Regions from separate parts of the Serratia sp. EC4 genome, predicted to be linked through region 2. Evidence: riboswitches for the same ligand, from Rfam matches in the RefSeq annotation. Region 2 holds a riboswitch; the other holds the start of a gene.
What was found. A riboswitch is a leader RNA that binds a small molecule or an ion and turns the genes downstream of it on or off. The one in region 2 is predicted to bind fluoride.

Region 1 (7,308 bases), on a different contig from region 2:
GTGCATGCGGCGCTTGATCAGCGCCATGCGGGCGAGCAGCGTCAGCGTTTTGTCGCGCCATTTTACCGGAGCGGGCAGTGCATGAGGGGCTTCGCCGGTTTGCCAGCGGTGCGGCAGATCGGGAATTTCCGCCATGGCGGTGGCGATGCCGACTACCGCGACGCCGCTGTTCAGCACCTGTTGCGCCACCGTCGGGCGGGTGATGCCGCCGGTGGTCATCACCGGCATGCGGGCTACTGCGGCGAGATCGCGGGCGAAGGTCAGAAAATAGGCTTCGCGCGCCAGGGTGCTGTCGTCCGCCGCTTCCCCCTGCATCGCCGGGCTTTCATAACTCCCGCCCGACAACTCCACCAGATCGACCGGCAGTTCGTTGAGCATCAACAATACCTGTCGGGCCTCGTCCGGCGAAAAGCCGCCGCGCTGAAAATCGGCGGAGTTCAGTTTGACCGCCACGCAAAAGCCTGGCGAGACACGCTGGCGCACCGCGCTCACCACCTCCAGCAGCAGGCGGGCGCGATTCGCCAGCTCGCCCCCCCAACGATCGCTGCGCTGGTTGGACAACGGCGACAAGAACTGGGAGATGAGGTAGCCGTGCGCCGCATGGATCTGCACGCCGGTAAACCCGGCCTGTTCGGCGGCATGCGCGCTGGCGGCGAAGCGGGCGATCACCTCGGCAATCTGCGCTTCGCTCATGGCCTGCGGCGGGGCAAACTGCTTGCTGTACTTGCCCATCGCCATTGGGATGGCGGAGGGCGCCCAGGCGTTGCCGCCCATGTTGGCCATCACCTGACGGCCCGGGTGGCTGAGCTGCATCCATACCTGCGCGCCTGCCTGGCGCGCGGCCTTGGCCCAGGTTTCAAACGGGGCGAGCGGCGTATCCTGTTCCAGCACCACGCCGCCGGGGCCGGTCATGGCGCGGCCGTCGATCATCACGTTGCCGGTGATGATGAGGCCGGCGCCGCCGATACCCCAGTGGCGATACAGACGCCATAGCGCGGGGCCGGGCAGTTGGCCTTCATCGGCCAGATTTTCTTCCAACGCGGCCTTGGCCAGACGGTTGGGTAAGCGGCTGCCGTTGGGCAGAATCAGCGGGGTAAACATCGGGTACGTTCCTGTCGCAGGGTGAATGGCGCTATACTAAGTTTAAAGTTAACTTTAAGGTCAATAGGGCATGAAAATCGGAGAGTTGGCGGAGCGCGCCGGCATGGCCGCCTCGGCGATACGTTACTACGAACAGCAGGGTCTGCTGCCCAAAGCGGTGCGCGGCGTTAACGGATATCGGGTGTATAGCGAAAGCGCGCTGGAGCGGCTGCACCTGATCCAAATCGGCCAGAACCTGGGATTTTCGCTGCAGGCGATCCGCGGGGTATTGGCGCTGCAGGGCAGCGATTATGAGGATGGGTTGATACAGGGCGTCGACAGCCGGCTGGCGGAAATCGAGCGGATGATGGCGACGCTGAACGAGCAGCGTGAGACGTTGATGGCGACGCGGCGTATTCTGTTGGAATCCGGCGTGGCGGGATTATGCCGCGCAAAAAATGAAAAACAGGCCGGTGCGTGGCCGGCCTGCAAAGATTAACGGCGTTTAAAGGCGGCGCGCCCGGCATATACCGCCGCGGTGCCCAATTGCTCCTCAATGCGCATCAGCTGATTGTATTTTTCGATGCGCTCGCCGCGGCACGGCGCGCCGGTTTTCAAATGGCCGGCTCGCATCGCAACCGTCATATCGGCGATAAAGCTGTCGACGGTTTCGCCGCTGCGGTGCGAGATAAAGGCGCCCCAGCCGTTTGCCTGGCAAAGCTGCACGGCGGCGAAAGTTTCGCTCAGCGTGCCGATCTGGTTCAATTTGATCAGCGCCGCATTGGCCAACCGTTCATCAATCCCGCGCTGGATGTATTTCACGTTGGTGACGAACAGATCGTCACCGACCAGTTCCACTTGATCGCCCAGGGTGTCGCTGAGAATGCGCCAGCCGGCCCAATCGTCCTCGGCCAAACCGTCTTCAATCAGCACGATGGGAAAATCCTGCACCAGCCGCTGGTAATAGGCCGTCATCTGTTCGGCATCCAGTTCAGCGTTTTCGCTGCGCAGGCGATATTTGCCGTTGGCATAGAATTCACTTGAGGCCGGGTCCATACAAATGGCGATATCGTCTCCCGGTTGATAACCGGCTTTCTCTATCGCCTGCACGATCAGCTCCAGCGGTTGCCAGTTCGAGGCAACCGCCGGCGCGAAACCGCCTTCGTCGCCGACGCCGACCGACAGGCCTTGTTCCAACAGGATTTGGCGCAGCGCCTGATAGACTTCACTGCCCCAGCGCACGGCTTCGCGCAGCGACGGCGCGCCCAGCGGGGCTATCATAAACTCCTGAAAGTCCGCCCCTTGCCAACGGGCGTGCACGCCGCCGTTGATGATATTCATGCAGGGCACCGGCAGCAGGTTGGCGCCGATGCCGCCCAGATAACGATACAGCGGCAGTTGCGACAATTGCGCCGCGAGGCGGGCGGCGGCCAGAGAAACGCCGAGCAGGGCGTTGGCCCCCAATCGGCTCTTGTTCTCGCTGCCGTCCAGCGCGATCAGCCGGCGGTCAATCTCCTCTTGTTGGCGCACATCCACCCCGCGCAGCGCCTCATTGATCGCCGTTTTGACGCTGTGCACCGCCTCCAGTACGCCTTTACCGCCGTAACGGTGCGGATCGCCGTCGCGGTGTTCCACCGCCTCGCGTGAACCGGTGCTGGCGCCGGAGGGAACCGAAGCCCGTGCCACGACGCCCGCCGCAGTCATTTCAACTTCGACGGTCGGGTTGCCGCGCGAATCCAGGATCTCTCTGGCGGTTACGCTTTCAATCTCATAGCTCATGGGTAGTCACCTCATTCTAGGGAGTAGGCACATGCTTTATCAGCACGTCGATCGACAAATGGTTAATGAACTCGAAGCCGAAGGAGGCAAAGACGCCGAACGGACGGTTCTGATGGCCGAGCAGCAACAGATCGACCCCTTTGCGGGCAACCAGGGCTTCGACGTCTTTGAAGCGATGGATGCTGACAATTGCGCGCACCTCCAGGGGGATTGAGCAGTCTTCCACCAGACGGCTGAGCATGGCTTTGGCGGCGATCACCTCGCTGGACTGGCGATCTTTGGTCAGCGAATCGCTGAGGTAGTCCAGCTCGGCATAGTCGGCGCTGATGTGCGCCACGGTAATGCGCGTATTCATCTGCTGATTGAGGCGTTCGGCATGACGCAACAGCAGCCGGCCGTCGCGTTCATCCTGCACCAGCAGTAAAGCATGTTGGTAGAGCGGCATGACTTATCTCCCTGCGTTAGCGATCTGGCGGGTTAACCACGGTAAAACCTCTTTTTTCCGGCTCGTCATGCCGGGCAGCGACACCTGACGAATGTCGAGCACCCGGTTCGGCGAGAAATACAGGGTGGAGCGACGGCAGGTGATATCGGTGACCAATAGCGCGGCCATCGCCAGCCCGGCTTCCTGCTTCGCGTGTTCAAGCGCCTGTTGCAGCGCGGGCAACAGCGGATCGATGTCGCTCATGGCCCGCACTTCTATCTGCGACAGCAGCAGCGAGACGCTATGGATGCGATAATTCTTGGCGTCGCGCTGCAGCAACTGCGCGGCGGATTGCCCCGAAAGATCGGTTTTGGCGGCCAGCAGCCCGGCGGTGAAGGCGTCATAGTCAACGTGAGAAATTGCGCGCAACCGCGAGACCGCCAGCCGATCCTGTTCGGTGGTGGTCGGCGCGCTCAGCGCGACGGTATCGCTCAAAATCGCGCCCAGCAGCAGCGTGGCCTGGGCGGAAGAAAGCGGCATCGGCCTTTCCGCCGCCAGGATCTGCAGGATCACGGTGGCGCAACAGCCGACGGCGCGAACCCAGACATCGGGCGGGTTGCGGGTGATTAACGTGCCCAGCCGGTGATGGTCGATAACGCCGACCACATCGCTGTCGGGCAATGAGGCCGGCCCTTGTTCGACGTCGGTAAAATCGACCAGCCAGACTTTACGGTCACGGAGATCGTCTTTCAGCAGCGGAGGCGCTTGTACGCCGGCGGCGGCCAGTATGTAGCGGGTTTCCGGCGTCAGTTCGCCAAGGCGGAAAGCGACAGCCGGTTTGCCGAGGTGATTGAGCCAGTCCGCGACCACCAGCGCGCTGCAGATGCTGTCGCTGTCGGGATTCTTATGGCCGAAAACGTACAGCGGCATTTCCCGCACGGTGAGATCAGGCTGGGGCGGAAAAGGGGTAAAACGTGGGATTTCATTCATAGCGACTCCTGACATACCTGCCTAAAAAATAAAGCGAAGTTGTATATCAGGCGTCATCATCCGGTTCGAGCGAACGCGGCGGTTGGGAAAGGTGGAACACCATCACCTTGTGAACGACTGTAGCGCAGCGCGGTGGCAAACGCAACGCCCGGCAAAGCTGGCGAGAATGCGCAATCGGATTGATACTGAGTGAGTCTATGATGGACAAGGATATTTGCCGCCAACCGACGAAAACGCTGAACGGACTCACGCCGGCTATGCCGGGGCCGTCGGTGACACATTGGGAGACAACATGCTCGAACCCTGCTTCCCCGAAAACGAAGCTGAACGCCTGTCGGTATTGAATTCGCTGAACGTGCTGGATTCAAACTCGGTGGAGAAACTGGATCGCATCACGCGGCTGGCGGCGAAATACTTCGGCGTGACCATCGCGCTGGTGTCATTGATCGACCGGGATCGTCAATGGTTTTTATCGCGTTACGGCCTGGATGCCCGGGAAACGCCGCGCAATATCTCATTTTGCGGCCATGCTATCTTGCAACGCGAAGCGCTGGTGGTGCCCGATACCGCCAACGATCCGCGCTTTTTTGATAATCCGCTGGTGATTGGCGGACCGCGGATCGGTTTCTACGTTGGGCAACCGCTGCTGTCGCTCGACGGGTTGCCGCTCGGCACCCTGTGCATTATCGACAGCCAGCCGCAGCCGTTTTCCCCGGAACAACTGGCCGACCTGCACGACTTCGCCGCCGTGGTGGAGGAGTATTTGCAGAGCATTGAACGCCACGTCTATACCGAAAACCTGAAGTCCAATCTGCAACGCTCGGAAGCCCTGTTCGAACAGACCTTCGCCCAGGCGGCGGTAGGGATGGCGCTGGTGTCGCTGCAGGGGTATTGGTTGCGGGTCAATCCGCGCATCTGCGAAATGTTGCGCTATTCCGAGCGCGAGCTGATGGATCGCACCTTTCAGGACATTACCTATCCGCTCGATCTCAACACCGATCTGGAAAAACTGCAGCAACTGCTGAGAAACGAGATCAGCACTTATTCGCTGGAGAAACGTTATTTCCGCGCCGACGGCTCGATCGTCTGGGTGCAGCTGACGGTGGCGTTAAACCGGTTGCCTAACGGCAAACCGGATCATTTCATCTCGGTTATCGTCGATATCAGCGAGCGCAAGGCGGCGGAGGCCGATCTGTTCGCTCTGCAACACGAGCTGGAACAACGCGTCGAAATCCGCACGCGGGAGCTGAATGTGGTCGTCAAGAAACTCAACGAAGAGATTGAAACCCGGGTGCTCGCCGAATATCAGCTCAGCGCGGAGAAGGAACGCCTGCGCGCCATTACCGACAATATGCCGGCGTTGATCAGCCAGATCGACGGCAATGAACGCTACCTGTTCGCCAACAGCGCCTACAAAACCTGGTTTGGCCTGGAAGAAAGCCGCCTCAGAGGAATGACGGTGCGCGATTTTATGGGGGAGAACGTTTATCAGATAGCGAAACCGATGATAGACAGGGCCCTGGCGGGGGAAATGGTGAGCTTTGAAAATGAGCTCCAGACCCAAAAGGGACTGCTGATGATCCACACCACGCTGGTGCCGTGCGAAACGCAGGGGTTTTACATTCTGTCCATGGACATTACCGAGTTGAAGCGGCTGCAGCAGCGGCTGGAATATGACGCAACCCATGACATGCTGACCGGATTGACCAATCGACGCGCGTTTCTGCGCCGGTTGTCGGGCACGTTGCAGGCCTGTTGCCATCAGCGGCAGATGGCGCTGTTGTTTATCGATCTCGACGGGTTCAAAACCCTTAACGACAGCTATGGTCATGACTTCGGCGACGCGATCCTGAAGACATTCGCCACATTGCTCAGCGCCTGCGCAGGCGAGCACCACAGCGTCTCGCGCCTGGCCGGTGACGAGTTCACGGTGATCCTGTGGCCGTTGACGGATCCGCGGCGCGAGGTCAGCGAATTTTGCGAAAACGTGTTGGCGCAACTGGCCAAAATTACGCAGATCGGGCCGCAGAAGGTACGGCTTTCCGCCAGCATAGGCGCGGCCATTTCTCCACGCGGCGATGTGACGGAGGAGATGCTGTTGACCCGCGCCGACGGCGCGATGTATCAGGCGAAATCGGCCGGAAAGGGCACTTATGCCATCTGCGAGCTGTGAGCGTGCAACGGTGGCGGTCTCAGGGTAAGCTGTTTTTTCTTTTCCTGTAAGCAGAACTCCGGATTTATTGCATGGCGTCCAATCATCAACATACAGACTGGCTCGAACTGCGGCGCGATGACGAAACGGGTATTGAGAGCGTCAACGCCCACTTTCAGGGGCATGCCTACGATCCTCACGATCATGATGAAATGCTGGTGGGCGTCACGCAGCAGGGCTTGCAGCGTTTCAATTGCCACCGCTCGCTGCACACCAGCCGGCCGGGGCGCGCCATGCTGATCGAGCCGGGCGCGGTGCACGATGGCCATGCGCCGCAGGCCGAAGGGTTTACCTATGCGATGCTTTATCTGCCGCAGCGCTGGGTCTCCGACGCGATGCAGCGCCGCGGATTGGGGGACGCTTCAGTGCTGGAAGGCGCCTTCCACAGCACGTTGACCGACGATCCGATGCTGGCGACCGCGATACAACAGGCTTTTTTTGCGTTGCATCAGAGGGAAGGCCGGCTGGCGCGCGATCAAAGCCTGGACCAACTGCTGACGCTTTTGGCGCGGCATATACGCGTCAGGCCAACGTCCCAACGCGATGACGCTTTGATTGAGATGAATCGTTTACGGGACTACTTGCACGAGCACATGGCGGATAATCCCAGTCTGGAGGAACTTGCGCTTCAGTGCGGTCTGGATCGTTTCCGTCTGACTCGCCAATTCACCCGCGCTTTCGGCCAGTCGCCGCATGCTTACCTGATCCGGCTGAGGCTGCGTGCCGCGCGACTGTTACTGGCGCAGGGGGAAGAGCCGGCGCAGGTCGCCATGCAGGTAGGCTTTGCCGACCAGAGTCATTTGGGCCGCTGGTTCCGGCGCGC
Region 2 (7,308 bases):
CGTCTTCAGAGGCGCCGGCCTGGAACAGGATCGGGCGGCCCTGCGGCGTGCGGCCGATGTTCAACGGCCCCTGCACCGAGAAGAACTCCCCCTGGTGATTGAGGGTGTGCAGCTTCCCGGCTCTGAAAAATTCGCCGCTGGCTTTATTGCGCACGAAGGCATCGTCTTCCCAGGAGTCCCACAGCCCTTTGGCGACGTCGAGAAACTCACCGGCAATGCGGTAACGCAGGCTGTGTTCTGGGTGTTCTTTGCGCGAGAAGTTTTTGGCCGAGCCTTCCAGCGGCGACGTCACCACGTTCCAGCCGGCTCGGCCGTTGCTCAGGTGGTCGAGGCTGGCGAACTGACGGGCGACGGTGAACGGATCGCTGTAAGAGGTGGAAAGGGTGCCCACCAGGCCGATTTTATCGGTGGCGGCGGACAGCGCGGCCAGCAGGGTGAGCGGTTCGAAACGATTAAGAAAATGGGGAATGGACTTTTCGTTGATATATAACCCATCGGCGACAAACACGAAATCGAATTTCCCCTGTTCGGCTTTTTTCGCCGAGGCGATATTAAATTCGAGGTTGATGCTGGCGTCAGCGGTGGCATCCGGGTGGCGCCAGGCGGACATATTTCCCGATGCGCCGTGCAGAATGGCGCCCAGCCGTAATTGCCGTTGATTATTCGCGTTGTCGCTCATCGTGATTATCCTGTCATGCGCCGCAAAGGCGCGCGGTGTCTGATGTGTCCACTATTGATGAGCGGCAACGGGATGTAAAACAACAAAACAGCATATTCAAATGTTGAAAACTGCAAATATCACGGCGAGCGAAAATAATAATCCCCGGCGCGGCATCTGCGGCGTCGGGGAAATACTATTTCACGTTATTCAGGCGTTGCTGAGGGCTTTTTCTGGCGCGGTAGTGAGCTGTTGCAGCGTGCGTTCCGCCAGCAGTGTGAAATATTGTGCGGCGGGGAACAGGGCGCGTTCATCGGGGTTGAAACGCGGATGATGCAGGCCGAATTCGCTGGCGGAGCCGATGCTGACGAAGACGCCCGGCACATGATGCAGATACAGCGCGAAATCTTCACCCCCCATTTGCAGCTCCGCCTCTTCGACCCGGTAGCCGGCCTCGGCGGCGACGGTTTTGCTGAACGCCGCCCAATGGGCGTCGTTGATCACCGCCGGCGGCCCCGGCTGCCAGTGGAGTTCGGCCTGCGCGCCCAGCGCGGCGGCAACGCCGTCGATCACCTGGCGAATTTTATCCGGCACCTGGCGGCGCACCGCGTCGCTGTGGGTGCGCACCGTGCCTTCAAGCTCGACGGTTTGCGGCAGCACGTTCCAGGTATTGCCGCCTTCGATGCGCGTCACGCTCACCACCAGCGATTCCAGCGAGCTGAAGCTGCGGCTGGGCAGCGTCTGCAGCGCGCCGACGATCTGGCTGGCGGTGACGATGGTATCGACGCCCTGTTCCGGTTTGGCGGCGTGGGCGCCTTTGCCGGTGATGCTGATCTGGAAGCGATCGACGTTGGCATAGAACGGCCCGGCGCGGGTGGCGAAGGTGCCGGTGGGCAGCTCCGGCGCGTTATGCAGGCCAAATACCGCCGCGACGTTATCCAGCGCGCCGGCGTCGATCAGGTGCCGGGCGCCGTTGAAGGTTTCTTCCGCCGGTTGGAAGAAGATGCGCACCGTGCCGGGCAGCTCGGCCTCACGCGCTTTGAGCAGGTGCGCGGCGCCGAGCATTACCGAGGTGTGAAAGTCGTGGCCGCAGGCGTGCATCACGCCGCTGTTTTGCGAGCTGAAGGGCACGTCGGCGATTTCGTCGATCGGCAGGGCGTCAATGTCGCCGCGCAGGGCGATGATCGGCCCCTTGCCGCTGCCGATCTCCGCCACGACGCCGGTTTTCAGCGCCAACGGCAGAATACGAATGCCTGCCTCTTGCAGCCAGCGGGTCAGCCGGGCGGTGGTGGCGAATTCGTGATTGGAAAGCTCCGGGTTTTGGTGCAGCTCACGCCGATAGGCGATGATCTTTTCTGCCAACTGGCTGGTCATAGGCTTGGCTCACAGTGGGAAATAAACCCTAACCCTAGTGCAGGGGGCGCAGAAGCAAAAAGACCATCTGGTTATATTTCATAGCGATTGCGTCTGCATGGGGGCGTCAACGCTGGGGTCAGCGGGCGAGTTTGGGCGTTCGCGCGTTGTTCGCCGGCGCAGGGAGAGGATTGGCCTGGAACGGTAACGTATCGCAACCGGTGCAATGCATTTACACCGGGCAACACGGATTTTTTCACTCTTTATCGGATTTCTGTGATCGCGGTGGTGGACAAAATCTTGCCTGCTTGCTGTACTGTAATCGACACAGGTTTTGTGTCTTTCATTCACGTTAAAGGTAAGTTTGATGTCTAAGATTAAAGGTAGCGTTAAGTGGTTTAATGAATCCAAAGGCTTCGGTTTCATTACTCCGGAAGATGGTAGCAAGGACGTTTTCGTTCACTTTTCTGCCATCGTTAGCAATGGTTTCAAAACGCTTGCTGAAGGCCAGCGTGTAGAGTTTGAAATCACGAACGGTGCCAAAGGCCCATCTGCCGCTAACGTTACTGCTATCTAAGCTGCGTAGCTGAATTTCTTAAAACCCGCTCATTGAGCGGGTTTTTTATTGGGCGCGTTATGCGTCGCTGCGGCGGGCCAACAGGCTGAACAGCAGGATGGCGATGGCGTAACAGCCGACGATGGTCAGCGCCATCGACAGGCCCGAAGTGCCGCCCAGCCCGGTGAGCGGCACGGCGCAGGCCCCAAGGGCGAACATGCACACGCCGATCAAGGCCGAGGCGCTGCCCGCTTTGTCCCCCTGGCTTTGCATCGCCAGTGAAGAGGCGGTCGGGCCGACGATGCCGATCACCGCCACCGAGAAGAACAGCGGCACCAGCAACACGGCCAGCGGCGCATGCAGCGCGGCGGCCAACAGCAACAACAACGACGCGACGGCCGCCAGCGTTAACCCGCCCCTCAATACCCGGCGTTCCCCCCAACGTGAACTGAGACGGCTGGCCAGCTGCGCCGCAATGATCAGCCCGACGCCGTTAATGGCGAAGCACAGGCTGAACATCTGCGGGCTGAGGCCGTAGATCTGCTGCAAGACGAAAGGCGAAGCGCCGATATAGGCGAACATGCCGGCCATCACGAAGCCCTGTGTCAGGCACAGGCCCATGAAATAGCGCTGGGTCAGCAACCCGCCGAGCGACATCAGCATCGCCAGGATACCGCCCTGGCTGCGGCGCTCGACCGGCAGGGATTCGCGCAGCTTCAACGCCGACAGGCTGAACAGCAGTACGGCGATGGCCGCCAGCACGCCGAAGATACCGCGCCAGTTCATCACCTGCAGCATGACGCCGCCCAGCACCGGCGCGACGATCGGCGCCAGGCCGTTGACCAGCATCAGCAGGGCGAAGAAGCGGGTCAGTTCATGGCCGGCGTACAGATCGCGGGCAATGGCGCGGGAAATCACCGCGCCGCCGGCGCCGGCGATGCCCTGCAGCAGGCGGGCGATCAGCAGCTGGTCGATGGTGGGCGCCAGCGCGCACCACAGCGAAGCGCCGAGCAGCAGGATCAGCGACAGCAACAGCGGGCGCATACGGCCCAGCTTGTCGCTGTAAGGGCCAAAAATCAGCTGGCCGACGCCCAGGCCGAGCAGCCCGGCGGTCAGACTGAGCTGCGCGGCGGCGGTAGAGGTATTCAGCTCGCCCGCCATTTCCGGCAGGGCGGGCAGATAGAGATCGGTGCACAGCGGCCCCAGCGCGGCCAGCAGGCCAAGCACGACGGCGTACACCAGACGTTGTCTGGCTAAGTGTTTGGTCATGGGAGATTAAGATTTCCTGAACAGGTGAGAAATGGCCTGCTGATACAGATCGCGCAGCAGGGACGCATCGGCTTTTTGCGTGGTAAGGATACGGTAACCGGTGCCTTCGCTCATGACGGCGATAAACTCCACCCGCGCGGCGATCTCCTCCGCGCTGAAATGGGGATACAGCCGCTGCAGATTGTGGCACACGTGGCGAAACAGCCGCGCTTCCGCATCGCTGAGCATTTTGGCCACCACCGGGTTGCGCGTGGCCTCGGCGGTCACTTCCAGCATCAGCATGTGATCGGTTTCGCTCTCGCCCGGCTGCTGAAACAGCGTGCGCGCCGCCAACGTGCCGGCGATCAGGTTGATGTGATCGCCAAGGTTTTCCAGCCGCTGCATCTTGTTGGTGATGATGCGGTTGACGATCTCTTCGATAATCGCGTCTTTATTGGCGAAATAGCGATAGATTTGCCCGACGCTGAGCTGCGAGCCCTGGGCGATCTCCGCCATGCTGGCGGCGTGGAAGCCGTGGCGGCGAAAGCTGGTTTTCGCCGCTTCGACGATCTGATCGCGGCGAGCCTGCACTTTGGCCTGTTTACTGTCGTTGGGGGGGAGCATCTGCCCGATCCTTTGCTACGCGTGAGCCGGGTTCACATTTTTGAGTGTGAACGTTCATTCTCAATTGTAGTGTAAACGGCCGGAAAGACGCAAGGTGAACGCGTGCTGCGGGGAAAAGGCGCTTATGTGAACAGGTAGGATTTGATAAAGGCGGCGACGATCAGGACGCACAGCGCAACGGCAATCGCTTCGGCGGCGGTTTTCGGCAGGCTAAACATAGCGGTTTCTCATCCAGTCAGGGGTACTGGATGAGATTATGCGCATGCAAGATTAAGGAAACATTAAGGGCTTAGCGCCCGTTGAGCCACATCACCAGCATAAAGGCCAGCAGCGTCATCGCCAGCGAACCGGCCAGGTTGAGCAGCATGTTGGCCAGCGCCCAGCCGAAGCGGCCATCCTGCATCAGGTATACCACCTCCAGCGAAAAGGTGGAGAAGGTGGTCAGGCCGCCGCAGAACCCGGTGGTGATCAGTAATTTCCAGGTGGGATCCAGATGCGTCATGCGGGTGAAAATCGCCATCGCCAGGCCGATGATAAAACCGCCGATCAGATTGACCATCAGCGTACCGAGCGGAATGTGGGCGTTCAGCGGATTCATTTTCATGCTTACCGCCCAGCGCAAAACGCTGCCGACGCCGCCGCCGATAAATACGGCCAGTAAAGAGCTCAACATGGGGCAACTACCTTTCAATCAGAGAAATTCACGAGGCTCGGAAAGGGACAGGCGTAACGCTACGCGCCTCTCTCCGAGAGGTTACGTAGACATCATCAGCCTGTGAAGGCGGTTAGGGAGGAATGTCATCTCCAGCGTGCCGCACGGCCTTTTTCGCCGCACCCGGTGGATGTTACACCTAACGCCGCCTATTTTGTAGTATCGACACTCTGCGAGGTAAAACGGATGGAAATCAGAACGGCGCGTCTGAGCGACCGGCACGCTATCGCTGAATTAATGACGGCGCTGGATTATCCCGGCACCGAGGCGTTTCTGACGCAGCGGATGCAGCAACTGTTGGCGCATCCGGATGAGGCGCTGCTGGTGGCGGCGGACGGGGAGCAGGTGTTGGGCGTGTTATCGTTGCATTTTCTGCCGCAGCTGGCGTTGGCCGGCGACATTGGCCGCATCAGCTATTTTTGCGTCGACGAACGGGCGCGCGGCGCGGGCGTAGGGCGGCGACTGCTGGCGGAAGGCGAGGCGCTGGCGCACCGTCGCGGCTGCGATCGGCTGGAAGTCCATTGCCACAGCCGCCGCGAGCGGGCGCATGCGTTTTACCGGCGCGAAGGCTTTGTCGAAGCGCCGAAGTATTTTGCCAAGATATTAAGTTAGTAAGTTACTCCCCTGGCGGCGCCGCCGTTTCCAGCCGGTTGCGGCCATTCTGCTTCGCCCGATAGAGCGCGCCGTCGGCCGCTTTCAGCCAGTCAAGATAGCCGCCCAGCGCGGGGTGGTAGTCAGCGATACCGGCGCTGATCTGCAGCCGCAGCTGCGGCGCCTCCTTGAAGCTGACCGCGTCCAGCCGCTGCTGGATGCGGCGCAGAACGATTCCCGCCTGTTCAGCACTGGTGTTCGGCAGCACTGCGCCAAACTCGTCGCCGCCGTAGCGCCCGACGATATCCACGTTGCGCATGCCGATCAGCAACTCTTCCGCCAACGCCGCCAGGGCCTCATCCCCCAAAGCATGGCCGAAGGTGTCGTTGATGGTTTTGAAGCGATCGATATCCATCAGAATCAGCGTGGCGTTATCCTGGTAGCGGCGGCAACTGTCGAACTGGCGATGCAGCAGGTGCTCCCAGTGGCGGCGGTTATATAAGCCGGTCAGCCCATCGCGGGTGCTGATGCGTTGCAGCTCTTGTTTCTTTTCCGCCAGTCGTTTGGCGGTGCGGTAGGTCACCAGCCCAAGCAGCGTCGGATACAGGTAGATCATCGGCAGGCACAGATAGATTTGCAGCGCCGTGCTGTGCGGGTGAAACGGGAAGCCGAGCAGCGCGGCGGTGAGCATCGCCGTGGTCAGTTGAATGGCCAATCCTTTCACAAACAGCGCTTTGCCGGCCGAAGCGATGTTGTTCATGCTCATCATCGACAGGATGACGATGGCGGGCAGCGCGTTGAACGCCATCATCGCCGCCCAGAAGCCGCCGAAGGCGGAGTCGATCAAGAGGTTGCGGATCTCGGCTTTGAACGGTTCTTTGGCGCGGCAGGCCAGGCGATAGGCGAGATGCGGCCAGAGAAAGCCGTGAAAGGCCAGCAATAGCCAGACCGCCGTGGGCGGAGCCAAGGGGTAGAGCGCGGCGCAAACGCAGATAAAGCCGAGCCCCAGACCGGCGACGCGGGGCAGATAGGTGCGTTTGGCGAAGCTGAGGCCGGATTTTCGGGCATCGAAAATGGGTGGTGCAATATACATCCGGCATCTCCCTGATAGGCATCACGGCAGCGTAGCATGCGGGTGATAAACTAAGAATAGTCTTGGATTCACGCCGCGGGGGCGCGTGGCATTCCTGCGACGGATCTCACTCTGTTACATGTTGCGGTTGTGCGAGCCGAAGGAAAGTCGCTAAATATTCGCAGGCAAGGTCAGTTTTTCTCGCTGTTCACGCAGCGCTCTATGATAAGAAGGTGAGTATGGAAGGTATCAGCATTACCAAACTTCTGGTGATTGCGGTGTTGGTGATTTTACTGTTCGGCACCAGCAAACTGCGCACGCTCGGCGCCGATCTTGGCGCGGCGCTGAAAGGCTTTAAAAAAGCGGTGGGCGACGACAGCACGCCGCCGTCCGCCGGCAACAATGCCGCCGAAAGTCAGTCCGCTCAGCAGAGCGTCGAAAAGAAAGACGTTTAATTCCGTCTGATGGCGCGCAATAAAAAACGGATGCCTTGC

Region 1: it holds a riboswitch for fluoride, as region 2 does, so the genes downstream of both, ACP39K_RS00935 (DHHA2 domain-containing protein) here and crcB (fluoride efflux transporter CrcB) in region 2, are expected to answer to the same signal.

The regions. Positions count from the first base shown of each region.
Region 1 is NZ_JBNIDE010000001.1:199,392-206,699, forward strand. Features, by position in the region: gene ACP39K_RS00915 (NADH:flavin oxidoreductase/NADH oxidase family protein) at 1-1,101, opposite strand, end outside; gene ACP39K_RS00920 (MerR family transcriptional regulator) at 1,172-1,579, shown strand; gene eno (phosphopyruvate hydratase) at 1,576-2,859, opposite strand; gene ACP39K_RS00930 (adenine nucleotide alpha hydrolase family protein) at 2,876-3,304, opposite strand; gene ACP39K_RS00935 (DHHA2 domain-containing protein) at 3,308-4,273, opposite strand; fluoride riboswitch at 4,314-4,389, opposite strand; gene ACP39K_RS00940 (diguanylate cyclase domain-containing protein) at 4,566-6,446, shown strand; gene ACP39K_RS00945 (AraC family transcriptional regulator) at 6,518-7,308, shown strand, end outside.
Region 2 is NZ_JBNIDE010000002.1:257,864-265,171, forward strand. Features, by position in the region: gene ACP39K_RS07845 (LLM class flavin-dependent oxidoreductase) at 1-679, opposite strand, end outside; gene ACP39K_RS07850 (M20 peptidase aminoacylase family protein) at 869-2,032, opposite strand; gene cspE (transcription antiterminator/RNA stability regulator CspE) at 2,379-2,588, shown strand; gene ACP39K_RS07860 (multidrug effflux MFS transporter) at 2,646-3,836, opposite strand; gene ACP39K_RS07865 (TetR/AcrR family transcriptional regulator) at 3,843-4,439, opposite strand; gene crcB (fluoride efflux transporter CrcB) at 4,729-5,112, opposite strand; fluoride riboswitch at 5,192-5,254, opposite strand; gene ACP39K_RS07875 (GNAT family N-acetyltransferase) at 5,338-5,763, shown strand; gene ACP39K_RS07880 (diguanylate cyclase) at 5,768-6,835, opposite strand; gene tatA (Sec-independent protein translocase subunit TatA) at 7,054-7,269, shown strand.